One region of the Kitasatospora sp. NPDC127067 genome, then DNA from elsewhere that is predicted to be linked to it. Evidence: riboswitches for the same ligand, from Rfam matches in the RefSeq annotation. Region 1 holds a riboswitch; each other region holds the start of a gene.
What was found. Region 1 has a riboswitch for cobalamin ahead of ACFWJ4_RS12780 (HoxN/HupN/NixA family nickel/cobalt transporter). Riboswitches for the same ligand answer to the same signal wherever they lie in the genome.

Region 1 (4,138 bases):
TCCGAGCGCCTCCCGCCCGGCCCGCTGGGCCCGGAAGACCAGCCGGTGCAGCTCCACCTGCCAGGGCGCGGGGGCCGCGCCGATCACGAAGGTGCGGGCGGTGGAGACGCCGTAGCCGCGGTACTGGGCGCCCATCACCACGGTCAGGAAGTCGCCCTCCTCCACCCGGCGGTCGGTGGGCTGGTGGGCGGCCTGACCGGAGTGGCTGCCGGTGCCGACCGAGACCGGGAAGGCGGCCCGGTCGGCGCCGTGGTCGATCATCCGGCGCTCCAGCTCCATCGCCAGGTGCCGCTCGGTGCGGCCGACCAGGATCGACTCCAGCAGTTCGCCCAGTGCCTGGTCGGCGATCTCGGCGGCGATCCGCAGGTCGGCGATCTCGTGCTCGTCCTTGACCACCCGCAGCCGCTCGACCGTCTGACCGAGGTCCACCAGCCGGGCCCCCTCGGTCAGACCCCCCACCGCCCGGTGCCGGGTGACGGTCAGGTCGTGCTCCTCCACCGCCAGTCCCGACACCCCGGACCGCGCGGCGACGGCCGCGACGGCCAGCGCGGAGTCCGACCCGGCCGCCACCGGCAGCCGGGTGACGTCCGGGGCGATCAGGTGCTCCCCGGAGTCGTCCGGCGGCAGGTCGTCCGGCAGCGCGAGCAGCGCCCGCTCCCTGGTCAGCAGCAGGCTCGCCCCGCAGGGCGCGCAGCCCGTCAGGTACCGCACGTTCGCCGCGCGGGTGATCAGCGCCGCATCGGCCCCGGCCGCACTGCAGTGCTCCCTCACCCGCTCCCGCCGCCCCGCGTACGCATCCGCCATGCGTCGAGCCTACGAACCCCCGGCCCGAAGCGCCCGCCGAGCACCCCCGGCAGAACCCCCAATACCCCTTGCACGCCCCCCTGCGCGACCGCGGCACCGTCCCCCTCGGACCCGCGCCCCGCCCCCCACGCAGCGTGCCACCGAGGGGCCTCGCACCCCCCGGTGGCCCCTCGGACCTCGACCGGTCGCTACGTTCCGTCACGGATCTGTCACTTCCGGTCCTGTGCGAGTGCGACCCGGTCGGCGGCCGGCGCGTCGACTTCCGCGAGGAGCGCCGACCCGGGGCGCACCCGGCCCCCGGAACGCGAACGGCGCCTCCCCACCGCGGGGAGGCGCCGTTCCGGCGTGCGCGGGCAGGCCGCTGCGCGCGGCCGGGTGGCTCAGGAGCCCTCGGGCGTCCAGCGCTTCTCGACCCCGGCGAGCTTCCAGTACCCGATCGCGATCGCCCAGACGACCACGAACAGCCCGGCGATGGCGTAGCCGACGTTGTCCAGCGAGATGTCGGCGATGAAGCCGGTGACCGGGTCGGTCAGATCGAGCTTCTCGTGCAGCACCCCGACCAGCTCGATGGTGCCGATGACGAAGGCCACCGCGATCGACAGACCGGTGATGGTCAGGTTGTAGTACACCTTCCGCACCGGGTTGGCGAAGGCCCACTGGTACGCGAAGTTCATGAACGTCCCGTCCAGGGTGTCGAACAGGCTCATCCCGGCCGCGAACAGCAGCGGCAGGCAGACGATCGCGTACCAGGGCAGCCCGGAGGCGGCGCCCGAGCCGGCCATCACCATCAGGGTGACCTCGGTCGCGGTGTCGAAGCCCAGCCCCAGCACCATGCCCACCGGGAACATCTGCCCGGGCCGGGTGATCGAACGGGTCGCCCGGTTCAGCACCCGGGCCATGAAGCCGCGCGAGTCGAGGTGCGCCTCCAGCTCCTTCTCGTCGAACTTCCCGGCCCGCATCGAGCGGAACACCCTGAGGATGCCGAGCAGCGCCGCCAGGTTGAGCGCGCCGATCAGGTAGAGGAACACGCCGGAGGTGGTCGTCCCGATCACGCCGAGCCACTTGTGGGTGGCCGACTCGTCGTCCATCAGGGTGTTCGCCAGCTGCGCGCCGCCCGCCACCAGGGCGGCCATCAGCACCACCATCGAGGAGTGCCCGAGGGCGAACCAGAAGCCCACCGAGACCGGCCGCTTGCCGTCCGCCATCAGCTTTCTGGTGGTGTTGTCGATCACCGCGATGTGGTCGGCGTCGAAGGCGTGCCGCATCCCGAGGGTGTACGCGGTGATACCCAGGCCCACCCCGAAGACCTGGGTACCGACCGCGTACTTCTCGGGTGCGACCAGGAAGATCAGCGTGCCGAAGGCCACCACGTGCATGGCCACGATCACCGCCATCAGCCCGGCGGTACGGACGGTGTCCTCGCGCCGCCACTGGAAGCTGGGCAGCGCGGAGGGGGCCGGTTCGGCCCCGGCGGCAACGGTTTCGGGCAGGGTCATCTGCGGATCACGCTCCAGCACCTCGTGGAAAACCTCGTGAGATGCCGTGGCCGGTCTCCTGGCTGACGGGACGCCCGTACCCGCCTTCCCAAGCGCGCGAGGCGCCCAGTGGCTCCATGGGTACGGACGACGTTCCTCCGCGGACGGAGGAACGACCCGATCACAGTGGCGAGGGCCGCTCCGGGCTGGGACCCCTGAGGGTCCGTCACCGGTCTTCCCGAGCACCACGGCGGGGAACACCGTAGGGGTCACGCCCCGACCCGTGCAAGGTTGCGCACCTGCGCAGGTGTCCAGGATCACAGACCGCCGCCTGCGAGAATGTCCGCATGCATCTCGTACCGGCCGACCGCGCGGGCCACCGCACCATCGACGGGCACCGGGTCTGCGAGGCCATCGCCGCGATCGGCGACCCGGCCCACGTCCGGTCCTGGGCCGAGCGGTTCTCCCTGCTCGCCGACCCCGGCCGGCTCGCCCTGCTGCTCGCCCTCCACCGGGCCGGGCCGCTCGCCGTCACCGACCTCGCGGTCGCCACCGGCATGCGCGACCCCGCCGTCTCCCAGGCCCTGCGGCTGCTCCGCACGGCCGGCGTGGTCACCGGCGACCGGGACGGACGCGTGGTGCGCTACCAGCTCGTGGACGAGGCCATGCGCCCCCTCCTCGACGAGTGCGCTGCCGGCGAACACCACGAGCCCACCGCGGCCACGGGCTGACCCACTGGCCCGGCCCCGGAACCGCGCCGCGGCCGGAGCGGATGAGTACGATCATGACGTGCCGTCCCGCCCCCACGCCTGGCCCGCCGACCGGTGGAACACCCGACCGGTCAGGGCCCGCGTGCTGGCGGTCGCCCGCACCCTCACCTCGGCCACCCGGGTCCTGGACGTCCTGACCCTGCTGAACCCGGACGGCATCGAGCGGTACTTCACCGTCAACCCCGGCTCCGCCTTCGCCGACCGCGCCCTGGACGAGTACCTGCACGGCCTGCCCGGCTTCACCGTGCTGGACTGGGAGGACGCCGTCAGCCGCCGCTTCGACCTGGCCGTCGCCTGCGCCGTCCACTCCTCCATGCACCGGCTGGACGCCCGCCTCGTCGTCCTCCCGCACGGCGTCGGCTACAACCGGCTGGTCACCGAGTCCACCGGCGACACGGTCACCGCCGCCGGTCTGTCCCGCAACGAACTCACCCACCGCGGACGGGTGTTCGTGGACGTCCTCGGCCTCTCCCACCCCGAGCAGCTGGACCGGCTGCGGGACTCCTGCCCCGAGGCGCTGGACGTCGCCCGGGTGGTCGGCGACCCCTGCTTCGACCGGATGCTCGGCAGCCGGCGCTCCCGCGACGGCTACCGCGCCGCGCTCGGTGCCACCGGCGGCCGACGGCTCGTCGTCGTCAGCTCCACCTGGAGCGAGCACTCCTTGTTCGGCCGCCGCCCGGACCTCCCCCGGCGGCTGGTCCGCCGGCTCCCCGCCGACGAGTACACGGTGGCCGTCGTCCTGCACCCCAACGTGTGGAGCCGCCACGACCCCGAAGCGCTGCTCGACGACGCCCGCCGGATGGGCCTGCGCCTGATCCCGCCCCACCAGGGCTGGCAGGCCGCGCTCGTCGCCGCCGACTGCGTGATCGGCGACCACGGATCGGTCACCGTCTACGGCGCCGCCCTGAACCACCGCACCCTGCTCGTCGCCACCGGCGCCGCCGAACTCGACCCCCGCTCCCCCGGCTACGCCTTCGGCCAGGCAGCGCCCGTCCTCGACCCGGACGGGGACCTCGCCGCCCAGGTCGAACAGGCCCTCGCCCGGGACCCGGCCGACCTGAGCGCGATCACCGACCGCTCGCTCGCCCA
Region 2 (4,138 bases), on a different contig from region 1:
CGGGTGCGGTGACGTCCGCGGTGGCCGAGCGGGGGAATCCGGTGCGAATCCGGAGCTGACGCGCGCGCCTGGTCTACCGCAACCAGCTCGCCGCGAGCAGCTGGCCGAGCACCTCGCCGGTCGTCACCGACGACGAGCGTGGCATCCTCAACTCCTACGCGGCCGGCATCGACCCCGCGCGGATCGGCCCGGCCCGCAACCTCGTGGCCGACCTCACCGCCTACTGGCAGACCGCCGAACCCGGCTGCTACGGCCCGTCCGCGAACTTCAACGGGACCGTCTTCGGCCTGCTCGCCCTCGGCGGCGCCAAGACCCGGACCGGCGGACAACGCGTCCCGCAGTCCCTGCTGAACGCCTCGGTCGCGACCGTGCCTGCCAACCAGCACAACGACGGCGGCTGGAACTACAGCAAGACCCCGGTCGACTTCCTCATCGCCCAGCAGTTCAATCCCGGCGGCGGCTTCAAGTGCCTGCCCACCGACACCTCCCCGTCCCCGTACGCCTCCGTCGACGGCCTGCGCGCCGTCTCCGGCGCCGGCTTCACCGCCACCCCGCCCGCGTCGGCCGTGCGTGCTCGGCTGCGGCGGTCGGCAGCGTACTGCTGTACGACAAACTCGTCCGGCGCCGGCGGGCACCTCACGCCCGACCGCTGTGCCCCGGCCTCCCTCGTCGGGGAGGCCGGGGCGTCGACGTGTACGGGCAGGCGGGTCAGGGAGCGGTGATGCCGGGTTGGGCGCCGGCGCCGAAGGACCAGCCCTCGACGTCGCCGGGGGCCGGGTTGTAGCTGCCCGCGCCGAGGCTGCTGTACGACCAGGGGCCGCCGTGCTGGGCGTGCCAGTACGACCAGTAGGCGCTGCCGGTGGGGTTGGTGCAGGTCGTCGGCAGGCTGTTGACGGTGCAGACGAAGCCCGGGAAGCGCGGGTGGAAGGCGTAGCTGAATCCGGCGCCGGTCAGCGCGGCCAGGCCGCTGGCCGGGTCGCCGGGCGCACAGCCGGTCTGGATGCCGCCGCCGACAGCGGTGAAGTCGACCACGACCGTGACGCCGGTGGTCCCGCCGCAAGCGGCGGCCCGAGCCTGCGGGGCCTGGACGGCGGAGACGCCGAGCAGACCGGCGGTGAGGGCGGCGGCCGCGGCGACCGAGCCGAGCGTACGGCGGACCGGGCGCGCCGGGGTGAGGGTATCGCTCATCGGTGAACTCCTCCTGGTTTCGGGCGTGTTCAGTACGCGGCCGGGGCCGGGCAGGCCAGGGTGGGCGCGTCCGGGCGGGCCCCGGCGGCGGAGAGCGTGGCCAGCGGGGTGCCGGCGAGGCCGAGGACGGCCTGTGCGGTGGCCCGGGCGCCGTTGCCCGCGTCGAAGCCGGAGGCGTCGTAGGCGACCGCACCGCGCACGGCAGGGTCGGCCGAGCAGCCCTGCTGGAACTTCACCAGCCGGCTCCAACCCTTGAGGCCGGCGCCGAAGCGCCCGCCGGCCAGCAGCGCCTGGGTGGCCAGGCCCGTGGTGTTGGCGTTGGAAGTGGTCGCCCCGGCGGCCGCGAACCCGCCGTCGGTGTTCTGGTGCGCGGCCAGCCAGCCGAGGCCCGCGTTCGCCTTGGCGGTGCGGCCGGTGGCGGCGAGGGCCTGGACGGCGAGCGCGGTGGCATCGGGGTCGCCGGTGCAGGTCGCCTGGCCGAAGGAGACGGGGAAGCCGCCGTCCGCGCACTGGCTGTTCGCCAGGAAGTCGACGGCTGCGGCGGGGGCGTCACCGGGCGTGCGGTGCAGGGCGATCAGGGCCAGCGACTGGCCGAAGGCGTTGCTGTAGTCGCCCCACTGCGAGCGGTCCGAGAAGCGGCCCTCGGCGGTCTGGAGCGAGCGCAGCCGAGCCGGCAGATCGACCCCACCGAAGGACGCCGTGTTCCCGCCGCGCACCTCGACGGCGAGCAGCAGCTTGGCCGTCGCGCCCGCGTAGGCCTCGGTGGTGCCGTCGCCGAGGTAGCCGCCGATGATCTCGGGCTTCGCCAGCCAGGCGGTGGCCTTCGCGGCGGCCTCGTCGGAGCTGTGCGAGGCCGCGAAGGCCAGCACGGCGTCGATGGTCAGGCCCTGGTCGGGGTAGGCGGTGCCGTTGAACACGGACTCGAAGTGGTCACCGTCGACGAGCTGCCGGGCCAGCCAACCGCCGGCGGCGGCGGCGTCGGGACGGACCGTCGGCGACGAGGTCGCGGCGGCGGGAGCGGCATGGGCGGTGGCCGCCGCCGGGAACAGGGTGGCGAGGGCGAGGGCGGGTATCGCGAGCGGGCCGAGGGAGCGGCGAACGGCGGGCATGGGATGCCTTTCCGGGCCCGCACGCAGGGGCCCGGAAGGCGTCGGCGAGCGCCGAGGGGCCAGCGGGCTCCGGCCCGCAGACCACGACGGGAGGAGGGGTGACACACCTCCGCCGACGGGTACTCGGGCTCGCCGCCGACGCGGGGTCGGCGGCCTACCGTTGCGGGTCAGCGCCGGATTCGGACCGGACTTCCCCCATCGGCGGAGTCACAACATGACGGCCCATCATGGCGATGCCCCGAACAGCGGGTCAAGAGACCCCGGGGCCCGAACCCCCGGTTGAACAGTGGCCTCGTCATCACCGGGGCGAAGGCGAAGGCCGGCGAGGCCGACGACCTGATCACTGGCGGTACGTCATGACACCTGAGCGGGGTGGGTGAGGGTGTGCCAGGCGCTGTAGCCGCCGAGGAGGTCGGAGACCTCGGTGTGGCCGTGGTGGCGCAGCAGGCTGGCGGCGATGGAGGAGCGGTGGCCGCTGGCGCAGTGGACGACCAGGGGGCGGTCGGTGGGGATCTCGTCGAGGCGGCCCGGGAGTTCGGTCAGGGGGATGTGCAGGGATCCTTCGATGGAGCCGGTTTCGCGCTCGCCGCAGGTGCGCACGTCCAGGACGGTGGGGGGCTGCGCGTCGGTGAGGGCGGTGCGGAGCTGGTCGGCGGTGAGGCGGCCGGCGGGGGTGACCTCGTCGGCGAGGGCGGGCAGGGCGTTGCCGGGGTTGCGCAGGTAGCCGGCGATGCGGTCGAAGCCGATGCGGGCGAGGCGGGTGATGACCTCGCCCTCGCGGTCCTGCGGGGCGATGATCGCGATGTTGCTGTCGGGGGTGAGGACGGTGCCGGCCTGTTCGGCGAAGCGGCCGTCGACGGGAACGTTGATGGCGCCGCGGATGTGTCCCGCGCCGAAGTCCTGGGGGCTGCGGGCGTCGAGGACGACGGCGCCTGCGGTACGGGCCTCCTTGAAGCCTTCGGGGCACAGCGGGCGGGCTGCGTTCGTGGGATCGAGCAGCGGGCGGTCCTGCCGGTTGAGGGCGGCGTCGTGGCCGAAGTAGGCGGGGGCGGTGGACTGGCCGGCGGTGACGATGCGGACGAAGGTGTCCTGGTCCATGGGCCGGCAGGCGTAGTTGGTCAGTCGCTGCGCCCCGATGGTGGACTGGCGGTCGGCGGAGAGGTTCTTGCCGCAGGCCGAGCCGGCACCGTGGGCGGGGAAGACGAGGGTCTCGTCGGGCAGGCCCATCAGCTTGCGGTGGACGCTGTCGTAGAGCATCGCGCCGAGTTCGGCGGCGGTGACGCCGGCCGAGGCGAGCAGGTCGGGGCGGCCGACATCGCCGATGAACAGCGCGTCGCCGGTGAGCACACCGTACGGGACGGTGTCGTCGGGCTGCTCGAAGACCAGGATGCTGATCGACTCGGGCGTGTGGCCGGGGGTTTCGAGGACCTGGACGGTGACGTCGCCGAGTTCGATCCGCTCGCCGTCGGCGAGCTTGCGGATGGGGTACTCGGTCTCGGCGCGGTGACCGTAGCCGATCCAGGCGCCGGTGCGGGCGGCGAGTTCGAGGTGGCCGGCCAGGAAGTCGGCGTGGAAGTGGGTGTTGATGACGCCGACGACGGTCAGGCCGCGCGCCATGGCGTCGGCGAGGTACTCGTCGACGTCCCGGCGGGGGTCGACGATCACGGCCCGGCCGGTGCGTTCGTCGGCGATCAGGTAGGAGGCCTGGGAGAGGCAGTCGAGGTAGTACTGGCTGAAGATCACGGGGTTGTCTCCTCCGGGTCGGGCCTCGGCCTTCTCCTGGTTGGCGAAGCCGGATTCCTGGGCGCCACAGCGCCATCGCGATACCCCCCTCGGTATAT
Region 3 (4,138 bases), on a different contig from region 1:
TCGGCTGGGACCCGGGCACCAGCCCCCGCCGCCGCTGGATCGCCCGCGGCCTGCTGGGCGCCGTCCTGACCGTCCAGGCCGCCCTCTCGCTGCGCCTGCTGGCCGCCGCGCACCCCGACGAGGCCGCCGCCATGGTCGCCGGCCGCCAGCAGCTGTCCCACCTGCTGCACGGCACCCCGGTCACCACCGACCTGGTCGACCGGGTGCACGGCTCGCCCTGGCTCTACCCGCCGCTGGCCGGCGCCGCCGCCGACGCCAACGGCATCTGGGGCACCCGGCTGCTCAGCCTCGGCTTCGCGCTGCTCACCACGGTGCTGCTGTACTCGCTGACCCGGCGGCTGTTCAACGAGCGGGTCGCCATCTGCGCCATCGCCGGGTACGCCGTCCTCCAGTCCACCGTGGTGGTCGGCTTCTACGCCGCGCCCGAGTCCCTCGCCCTCCTGCTGGTCGCCCTCGCGGCCTGGACCACGGTGTTCACCGCCGGCCGCCATCCGGCCCTGGCCCTGCTCGCCGCCCCGCCCACGGCGCTGGCCTGCGCCACGGCCTACTCCGCGGCCTTCGCCGTCCCCGCCCTGGTCGCCCTCGCCTTCGCCTGCGCCCGGCCGTACCACCGGGTGGGCCCGGCCGCCCTGCGCGCGCTGCTGTCGGCCCTCGGCATCCTCGTCCTGCTGCTCCCGTACGGCACCCTCGGCAGGGTCGCCGGGTGGTCGCCCTCGCGCGGCAACGCCCCCGGCTCGGCCGGCTCGATCCTGCTCGGCACGCTCCAGTGGGCCGGCCTGTTCACCGTCCTCGCGGTGGCCGGCACCATCGCCTACGCGCGCCGCGAACAGATGCCCGAGCACGACGCGCCGGAGAAGGACGCCCTCCCCACCACCCGGGGCGGGCGCGCCCTGCTCGGGGCCGTCCTGACCGCCACTGCCCTGCTGGTCCCCGCCGCCCACCTGTGGACCGGCACCTCCGGCGCGCTGTTCCGCCACCTCGGCTACGGCATGCTGCTCGCCGCCCCGCTCGCCGGGGTCGGCCTGACCCGGCTGGTCGGCGCCCACTTCCGCCACCCCCAGCTCGGCATCCTGGTCTGGGTCGCACTGCTCGCCCTCGGTCTGGAGCAGTCCGCCCTGCGCTACCAGAACGGGCCCGACTCCGGCCGTCTGCTGGCCGTCCTGCGGGTCCACACGGAGCCCCAGGGCCGCTACCTCACCGAGGTCGACGGACTCGCCGAGTACTACCTCGGCGGCGTCTCCAGGCCCGAGCAGTGGATCTCCGCGCGCGCCGGGACGGACTACCGCGACGGGGCCGGGGTCGAGCACCACGGCGACGACGGCAGCGTGGCCGCGATCCGGGACGGCTGGTTCACCATGGTCGTCCTCGACAGCACCGCGCCGAGGGCCACCGACCGGGCCCTGAGCGAGGCCCTGAGCACCGCCGGACACTACCGGCTGGTCGCCCAGTTCACCTCGCCGACCGGCGATTCGAGTACGTACAAGGTCTATCTGAAGCACTGACCGGCCGCCCGGCTCACGCACATCCGCGACACGACAGGCACAACATATGGTGCCGCCGCAGTCCGGCGGCACTACATGTATGCTCGCTTCTGCTGTCGATGCAGGGGAACCCGGTGCGAATCCGGGACTGCCCCGCAGCGGTGAGCGGGCGGCTGCAGAAGCCGTAACCGCGAGTCCGATGACCTGCCGACGGCGTGCGCCACGGCCCTCCCGCAGAGGCCGCGCGAGCACCGAGCAGTACCCCTCCGGGCCTCGCGGGCGGGCCGGGGAGTCACCTCGCGCGACGCTTTTTGCGTTCGTGCCGTGCTCCCCTGCCCCGATCGGCCCGGTGGCCCCCCGATCACCGCCGCCGATCGCCGCCAGGAGAGAGCGCCTTGACCACCGCTGCCTCAGCCACCCTGCCCGCCCAGGGCTCCGGTACCGCCTTCACCGACCCGACGGTCTCCGACCCCGGGGGCGCGCTGCTGCGGCTGCTCACCGACCGCAGCACCGACCTCACCGAGGTCGACCCCGGCCATGTCGCCGCCGCCGCGCTGCGCGGCCGCCACGCCGGCTCGGACTTCGCCGAGCTGCGCGGGCTGGCCGTGGACGCCGCCGCGTCGATGATCGCCGAGGACCCCCAGTACTCGAAGCTCGCCGCCCGCCTGCTCGCCCTGGAGATCGTCGACGAGGCGAACAACCAGGGCTCGGTGTCCTTCTCCGCCTCGATCGCCGTCGGCCACGCCGAGGGCCTGATCGGCGACACCACCGCCGCCTTCGTCACCAAGCACGCGGCCGCCCTGGACGCGCTCGTCGACACCAAGGGCGACGACCGCTTCGAGTACTTCGGCCTGCGCACGGTGCAGTCCCGCTACCTGCTGCGCCACCCGATCACCCGCAAGGTGATCGAGACCCCGCAGCACTTCCTGCTCCGCGTCGCCTGTGGCCTGGCGGTCGGCGACAGCGAGCAGTCCGTGCGCGAGGTGGCCGAGCTGTACGGCCTGATGAGCCGCCTGGAGTACCTGACCTCCTCGCCGACGCTCTTCAACTCCGGCACCCGCCACCCGCAGATGTCGAGCTGCTACCTGCTCGACTCGCCGCTGGACAACCTGGACTCGATCTACAACCGCTACGCGCAGATCGCCCGCCTGTCCAAGCACGCCGGCGGCATCGGCCTGTCGTACTCGCGCATCCGCTCGCGCGGCAGCCTGATCCGCGGCACCAACGGCAAGTCCAACGGCATCGTGCCGTTCCTGCGCACCCTCGACTCCTCGGTCGCCGCCGTCAACCAGGGCGGCCGCCGCAAGGGCGCGGCCTGCGTCTACCTGGAGACCTGGCACGCCGACATCGAGGAGTTCCTGGAGCTCCGCGACAACACCGGCGAAGAGGCCCGCCGCACCCACAACCTCAACCTGGCGCACTGGATCCCGGACGAGTTCATGCGCCGGGTCAACGCCAACCAGGACTGGTCGCTGTTCTCCCCGGCCGACGTGCCCGAGCTGGTCGACCTGTGGGGCGAGGAGTTCGACGAGGCGTACCGCAAGGCCGAGCTGGCCGGCAAGGCCGTGCGCACCATCCCGGCGCAGACCCTGTACGCCCGCATGATGCGCACCCTCGCGCAGACCGGCAACGGCTGGATGACCTTCAAGGACGCCTCCAACCGCGCCGCCAACCAGACCGCGCTGCCGGGCCGCACGGTGCACTCCTCCAACCTGTGCACCGAGATCCTGGAGGTCACGGACGACTCCGAGACCGCCGTCTGCAACCTCGGCTCGGTCAACCTGGGCGCCCACGTCGCCCCGGGCGCCTCGGCCGCCGACCTGATCGGCGCCATGGACTGGGAGCGCCTCGACGCCACCGTCCGTACGGCCGTGACGTTCCTCGACCGCGTGGTGGACATCAACTTCTACCCGACCACCGAGGCCGGGACGTCCAACTCCCGCTGGCGGCCGGTCGGCCTCGGCGTGATGGGCCTCCAGGACGTCTTCTTCCAGCTGCGGATCGACTTCGACTCCGCCGAGGCGAAGGTCCTCTCCACCCTCATCGCCGAGCGCATCATGCTCACCGCGTACGAGCGCTCCGCCGACCTGGCCGAGCAGCTCGGCCGCCACGAGGCGTACGGCGAGACCCGCGCCGCCCGCGGCGAGCTGCACATCGACCACTTCCCGACGGCCGCCCCGCAGTGGGCCGACCGCTGGACGGCGCTGCGCGCCCGGATCGCCGAGACCGGCCTGCGCAACTCGCTGCTGCTGGCCATCGCGCCGACCGCGACCATCGCGTCCATCGCCGGCGTGTACGAGTGCATCGAGCCGCAGGTGTCCAACCTGTTCAAGCGCGAGACGCTGTCCGGCGAGTTCCTCCAGGTCAACCCGTACCTGGTGCGCGAGCTCAAGGAGCTCGGCGTCTGGGACCAGCAGACCCGCGACGCCCTGCGCGACGCCAACGGTTCCGTCCAGGAGCTGAACTGGCTGCCCGCCGAGGTGCGTTCGCTGTACCGGACGGCCTGGGAGCTGCCGCAGCGCGCGCTGATCGACCTGGCCGCGGCGCGGATGCCGTACCTGGACCAGAGCCAGTCCCTGAACCTGTTCATGGCGGCGCCGACCATCGGCAAGCTCAGCTCGATGTACGCCTACGCGTGGAAGGTCGGTCTGAAGACC
Region 4 (4,138 bases), on a different contig from region 1:
TCCGGCGGGCCAGCGGCGCCAGCTCGGCGGGTGCCGGGAAGCCCTCGGGCACGGGAACCCTGCCCCGCCCGGGAGCCGGAGCGGGCCCTCGCCGCCGGGGTACTCCGTTACGGGGGACACCCGCCCCGCCCGGCCTGCCACCGGCGGGCCGTTGGGCCGTTCCGGGGAGACGGGTCACCGTCGCACCGGTACCGATCGTCGGCGGGAGCGGGGCATCACGGTCGCGCGGGTTCCGAGACGTCACGTCGAGCAGTCTTCCCCTTGCACCGGCCTTCTGTCACATCCGGTTGTCCGTACGACCGGGCGACCGGTGGCGGCACCTCCGCAAGATCGGGCAACAGCGGCAAACCGCCTGGCCGGAAACGTGTGACCTGCCCATGCCACTCGCATCGTCCCGGTTGCCAGGAATGCTCGGGCGGTTACCGTGCGTACGGGTGGGGGGTCAGTGGCCGGGCAAATTGTCGTCCCTGACATCGGGGTGGTTTTCGCGCCGGTCGCACGGGGAATCCCCTTCCGCCGACTTCCGGCGGAGCTGTCCAGTCCGAATCCGGACGGATGACGGGCGGGGCGGGGGGATCGCGCCGCGCGAGAAGTCGGACCGGCCGACTTCTCGCGCGCCTACGGCGGAATGGGGGAAACGTTCATTCGTGGGCAGGGGGAAGCGCGCCGGAAAAGCCGGCGCGGCCCAGCCGGAAACGCCCGCGCGCGGAGGGGGGCGAGGGCGCGACCCGTAGGTCTTGCGGGCCTCGCGGACCCTGTCGGACGGATCGGACGGATCGGGTCGACGGGTCGACGGGTCGAACCAACGGGCCGGCTCGGACCTCGGCGGTGGGGCCGCGTTCCGATCCGCAGGGGCGGAAGCGGAGCACCGACCGCGGCACGTCCGGGAGACGTTCCGGCGAGGACCCGCCGGCGGCGCCCTACAGCAGCGGCGTGAGCCAGCGGCGGAGCAGTTCGGTGTACCGGTCGGGAGCGGTGTTCCAGAGGGTGGCGTGGTCGGCACCGGGGAAGGCCTGGAGGCTGACCACGTCGCGACGGGCGGCGGCCAGCTTCTCGGCGCTGCCGAAGGGCGCGATCCGGTCCTCGGGGCTGTGCAGGAGAAGGGTGGGCACCCGCAGGTCGGTGCCGTCGGCGATGCGGGCGAAGTCGGCGAGGTCGACGCCGGTGCGGCCCTCCGCGGCCAGGGCCCCGAGCTCGGCGGCGACGCCCTGGAAGCCGGCCCGGGCAGCGTCCCGGCGGGCGGAGACCGGGAGGTCGAGCACCGGCGAGTCGAGGATGAGGCCGCTGACGGCGTGCGGCCAGGCGGTGCGGGCCGCGGTCTGGAGGGCCGTGGTCGCGCCGACCGACCAGCCGTAGAGGATCACCTTGCCCGCGCCGCTGTCGAGCGCCAGCCGTACCGCCGCCTCGATGTCGCGCCACTCGGTCTCGCCGAAGTGGCTGAGCCCGTCCGGGGAGGCGGGGGCGCCCTGGTCGCCGCGGTAGGTGACGGCAAGGGTGGGCAGGCCGAGCCGGTCGAGGACGGGGAGCACCGGGAGGGTCTGCTGGCGGTCGGCCTCGGGGCCGTGCACCAGGATCACCCAGGTGCCGCGCTTGCCGTCGAGCCGCCAGGCGGGAAGGGCGCCGAGCTCACCGTCGGCGGTGGTGTCGGTGAAGGGGAGGCCGAGTGCCTCGGTGGGGTCGCCGAGGTGGACCCGGGGGGTGAAGCGGACCTCGGTGCCGGGGGTGAGCGTGCCCCGGTCGGCGCGGAGCAGCCGGCGGGTGACGCCCCGCTCGTCGCTGTGCAGGACCTCCTCGACGACCGCGTGCCCGCCGTCCGCCCACTCGACCGCCCAGCGGCCGGGGCGCAGGCTCTCGGGGCCGCGGGTGAAGGTGACGCGGCCGGGGGCGAGGCCGCGGACCAGGACCGGCCCGGACTTCGGGACGGCGGCCACCGGACGGACCGTCCGCTCGGAGGCCCGACGGCCGATCACCAGCACGGCGGCCCCGACCGCGGCGGCCGCCACGACGGCGGCGGTTCCCCAACGCATTTCGCTCCCCGCTCTGTTGCTCACGGACCGGACGGTGTTCGGGCACCAGTTCACCGGCGCTCCGTCCGCCCGGCCACCGGGCTGGGCCGTCCGGGTCACCCGGGCGGCGGCCCGGCGGCGCCGAGGAGGTGCCGGAAGCGGGCGGCGAGGGCGGCGGCGGGGGCGGCGAGGGGCTTTCCGCGGTGCCCGCCACCGAACTCCGCGGCGCATGCCACCGAACCGCAGGCGTGGCCCCGGTCCTGCCCCAGCCGCCGAACGCACGAAGCGGCCCGGCCACGGACCGGTGCCGCGCCGGGCGATCCCCCGGCCTGTCAGCGGCCCCGCGCCGGGCGATCCCCGGCGCGTCGGCGGCGTCCGCGTGTGACCAACCCCTCCGTGACCTCGGTTGACTCCCGGTTCGGGCCCGTGATGGGATCCTGGGGCCAAACGGAGGCATGGAGAGGAAGCCGGTGGAATTCCGGCGCGGTCCCGCCACTGTCACCGGGGAGCACGCTCGGAACATCGCCACGGCGGCCGTCGACGGCCGCTGGAAGGCTCCGGGCGTGCGTTCGACCCGGAAGCCAGGAGACTCTCGCCCCCGTCACGTCGATCCAGGGCGCGGACCCTGAGTGAGGACACGCACGCGATGCAGGCTGCCCCGCCCCACCGGACTCCGAGCTGCCTTCCGCCGTGCCCCCGATGACCCCGCTCGGGCCCTCCTCCTCGCCGCGCCCGCTGGCCCGCGCCGCCGCGTTCGCGCTCGGCGCCGTCGCGGGCCATGTCGCCGACGCCCGCTTCGCCGACCCCCGCCGGGGCCATCCGGTGGCCGTCTTCGGCGGCGCCGCGACCCGGCTGGAGCGTCGGCTGTGGCGCGACGACCGCGGCGCGGGGGCCGGGTACACGGCGCTGTGCGTGGGCGCGGTGGCGGCGGGCGCGCTCGCCCTGGACCGTACGGTGGGCCGGCGTCCGCTGGGCCGGGCGGTGCTGGCGGCGGCCGCGACCTGGACGGTGCTCGGCGGCACCTCGCTGACCCGGGAGGCGCGCACCATCGGCCGCTCGCTGTCCGCGGGCGACCTCGCGGCGGCCCGGGAGCGGCTGCCGCACCTGTGCGGGCGGGACCCGAGCGCGCTGGACGGGCAGCAGATCGCCCGGGCGGTGGTCGAGTCGGTGGCCGAGAACACCGCCGACGCCGTGGTGAACGCGCTGACCTGGGGCGCCCTGGCCGGCACGCCCGGCCTGCTGGCCTTCCGCGCCGTGAACACCCTGGACGCGATGGTGGGTCACCGCTCGCCGCGCTACGCCCGGTTCGGCTGGGCCTCGGCCCGGCTGGACGACCTGGCGGGCTGGCCGGGCGCCCGGCTGACGGCGCTGCTGACGGTGGCCGCCGCGCCCGAGCCCCGTACGGCCTGGCGGGTCTGGCGGCGCGACGGCTCCGCGCACCCGAGCCCGAACGCGGGCCAGGCCGAGGCGGCGTTCGCCGGCGCGGTGGGCGTACGGCTGGGCGGGGCGCTGCGGTACGGCGAGAGGGTGGAGCACCGGCCCGTGCTGGGTGCGGAGCTGCGGCCGGTGACGGTGGACGACATCGAGCGCGCCTGTGCGCTCTCCCGGCGGGTGGGCGCACTGGCGCTGGGTACGACGGTCGCGGGGCACGTCCTGCTGCGGATGCTGCTGAGGAAGAAGGGACGGGCATGAGCAAGGCGCTGCTGGTCGCGGGGACGACCTCGGACGCGGGCAAGAGCGTGGTGACGGCCGGGATCTGCCGTTGGCTCGTCCGCCAGGGCGTGCGGGTCGCGCCGTTCAAGGCGCAGAACATGTCGCTCAACTCCTTCGTCACCGCCGACGGCGCCGAGATCGGCCGTGCCCAGGCGATGCAGGCGCAGGCCGCCCGGGTGGAGCCGGAGGCGGCGATGAACCCGGTGCTGCTCAAGCCGGGCGCGGACGGCCGCAGCCAGGTGGTGCTGCTCGGCAGGCCGGTGGCGGAGGTGGGCGCGCTGGACTACCGCGAGCGCAAGCCCGTCCTGCTGGAGCGTGCCCTGGAGTGCCTGGCGGACCTGCGCGGCCGCTACGACGTGGTGGTCTGCGAGGGCGCGGGCTCGCCCGCCGAGATCAACCTGCGCGACCGCGACATCGCC

Region 2: another riboswitch for cobalamin. It lies ahead of ACFWJ4_RS29405 (peptidase); the one in region 1 lies ahead of ACFWJ4_RS12780 (HoxN/HupN/NixA family nickel/cobalt transporter).
Region 3: another riboswitch for cobalamin. It lies ahead of ACFWJ4_RS27640 (ribonucleoside-diphosphate reductase subunit alpha); the one in region 1 lies ahead of ACFWJ4_RS12780 (HoxN/HupN/NixA family nickel/cobalt transporter).
Region 4: another riboswitch for cobalamin. It lies ahead of ACFWJ4_RS19105 (cobalamin biosynthesis protein); the one in region 1 lies ahead of ACFWJ4_RS12780 (HoxN/HupN/NixA family nickel/cobalt transporter).

What each region holds. Positions count from the first base shown of each region.
Region 1 is NZ_JBHXEM010000023.1:5,097-9,234, reverse strand. Features, by position in the region: gene ACFWJ4_RS12785 (M24 family metallopeptidase) at 1-804, opposite strand, end outside; gene ACFWJ4_RS12780 (HoxN/HupN/NixA family nickel/cobalt transporter) at 1,185-2,300, opposite strand; cobalamin riboswitch at 2,331-2,544, opposite strand; gene ACFWJ4_RS12775 (metalloregulator ArsR/SmtB family transcription factor) at 2,627-3,010, shown strand; gene ACFWJ4_RS12770 (hypothetical protein) at 3,069-4,138, shown strand, end outside.
Region 2 is NZ_JBHXEM010000092.1:23,169-27,306, reverse strand. Features, by position in the region: partial or broken gene ACFWJ4_RS29415 (hypothetical protein) at 63-557, shown strand; gene ACFWJ4_RS29410 (flagellar hook-length control protein FliK) at 709-1,188, opposite strand; gene ACFWJ4_RS29405 (peptidase) at 1,218-2,297, opposite strand; cobalamin riboswitch at 2,394-2,515, opposite strand; gene ACFWJ4_RS29400 (rhodanese-like domain-containing protein) at 2,652-4,040, opposite strand.
Region 3 is NZ_JBHXEM010000081.1:34,595-38,732, forward strand. Features, by position in the region: gene ACFWJ4_RS27635 (glycosyltransferase family 39 protein) at 1-1,502, shown strand, start outside; cobalamin riboswitch at 1,565-1,708, shown strand; gene ACFWJ4_RS27640 (ribonucleoside-diphosphate reductase subunit alpha) at 1,901-4,138, shown strand, end outside.
Region 4 is NZ_JBHXEM010000043.1:46,981-51,118, forward strand. Features, by position in the region: gene ACFWJ4_RS19095 (hypothetical protein) at 1-52, opposite strand, end outside; gene ACFWJ4_RS19100 (alpha/beta hydrolase) at 921-2,027, opposite strand; cobalamin riboswitch at 2,466-2,598, shown strand; gene ACFWJ4_RS19105 (cobalamin biosynthesis protein) at 2,706-3,698, shown strand; gene ACFWJ4_RS19110 (cobyric acid synthase) at 3,695-4,138, shown strand, end outside.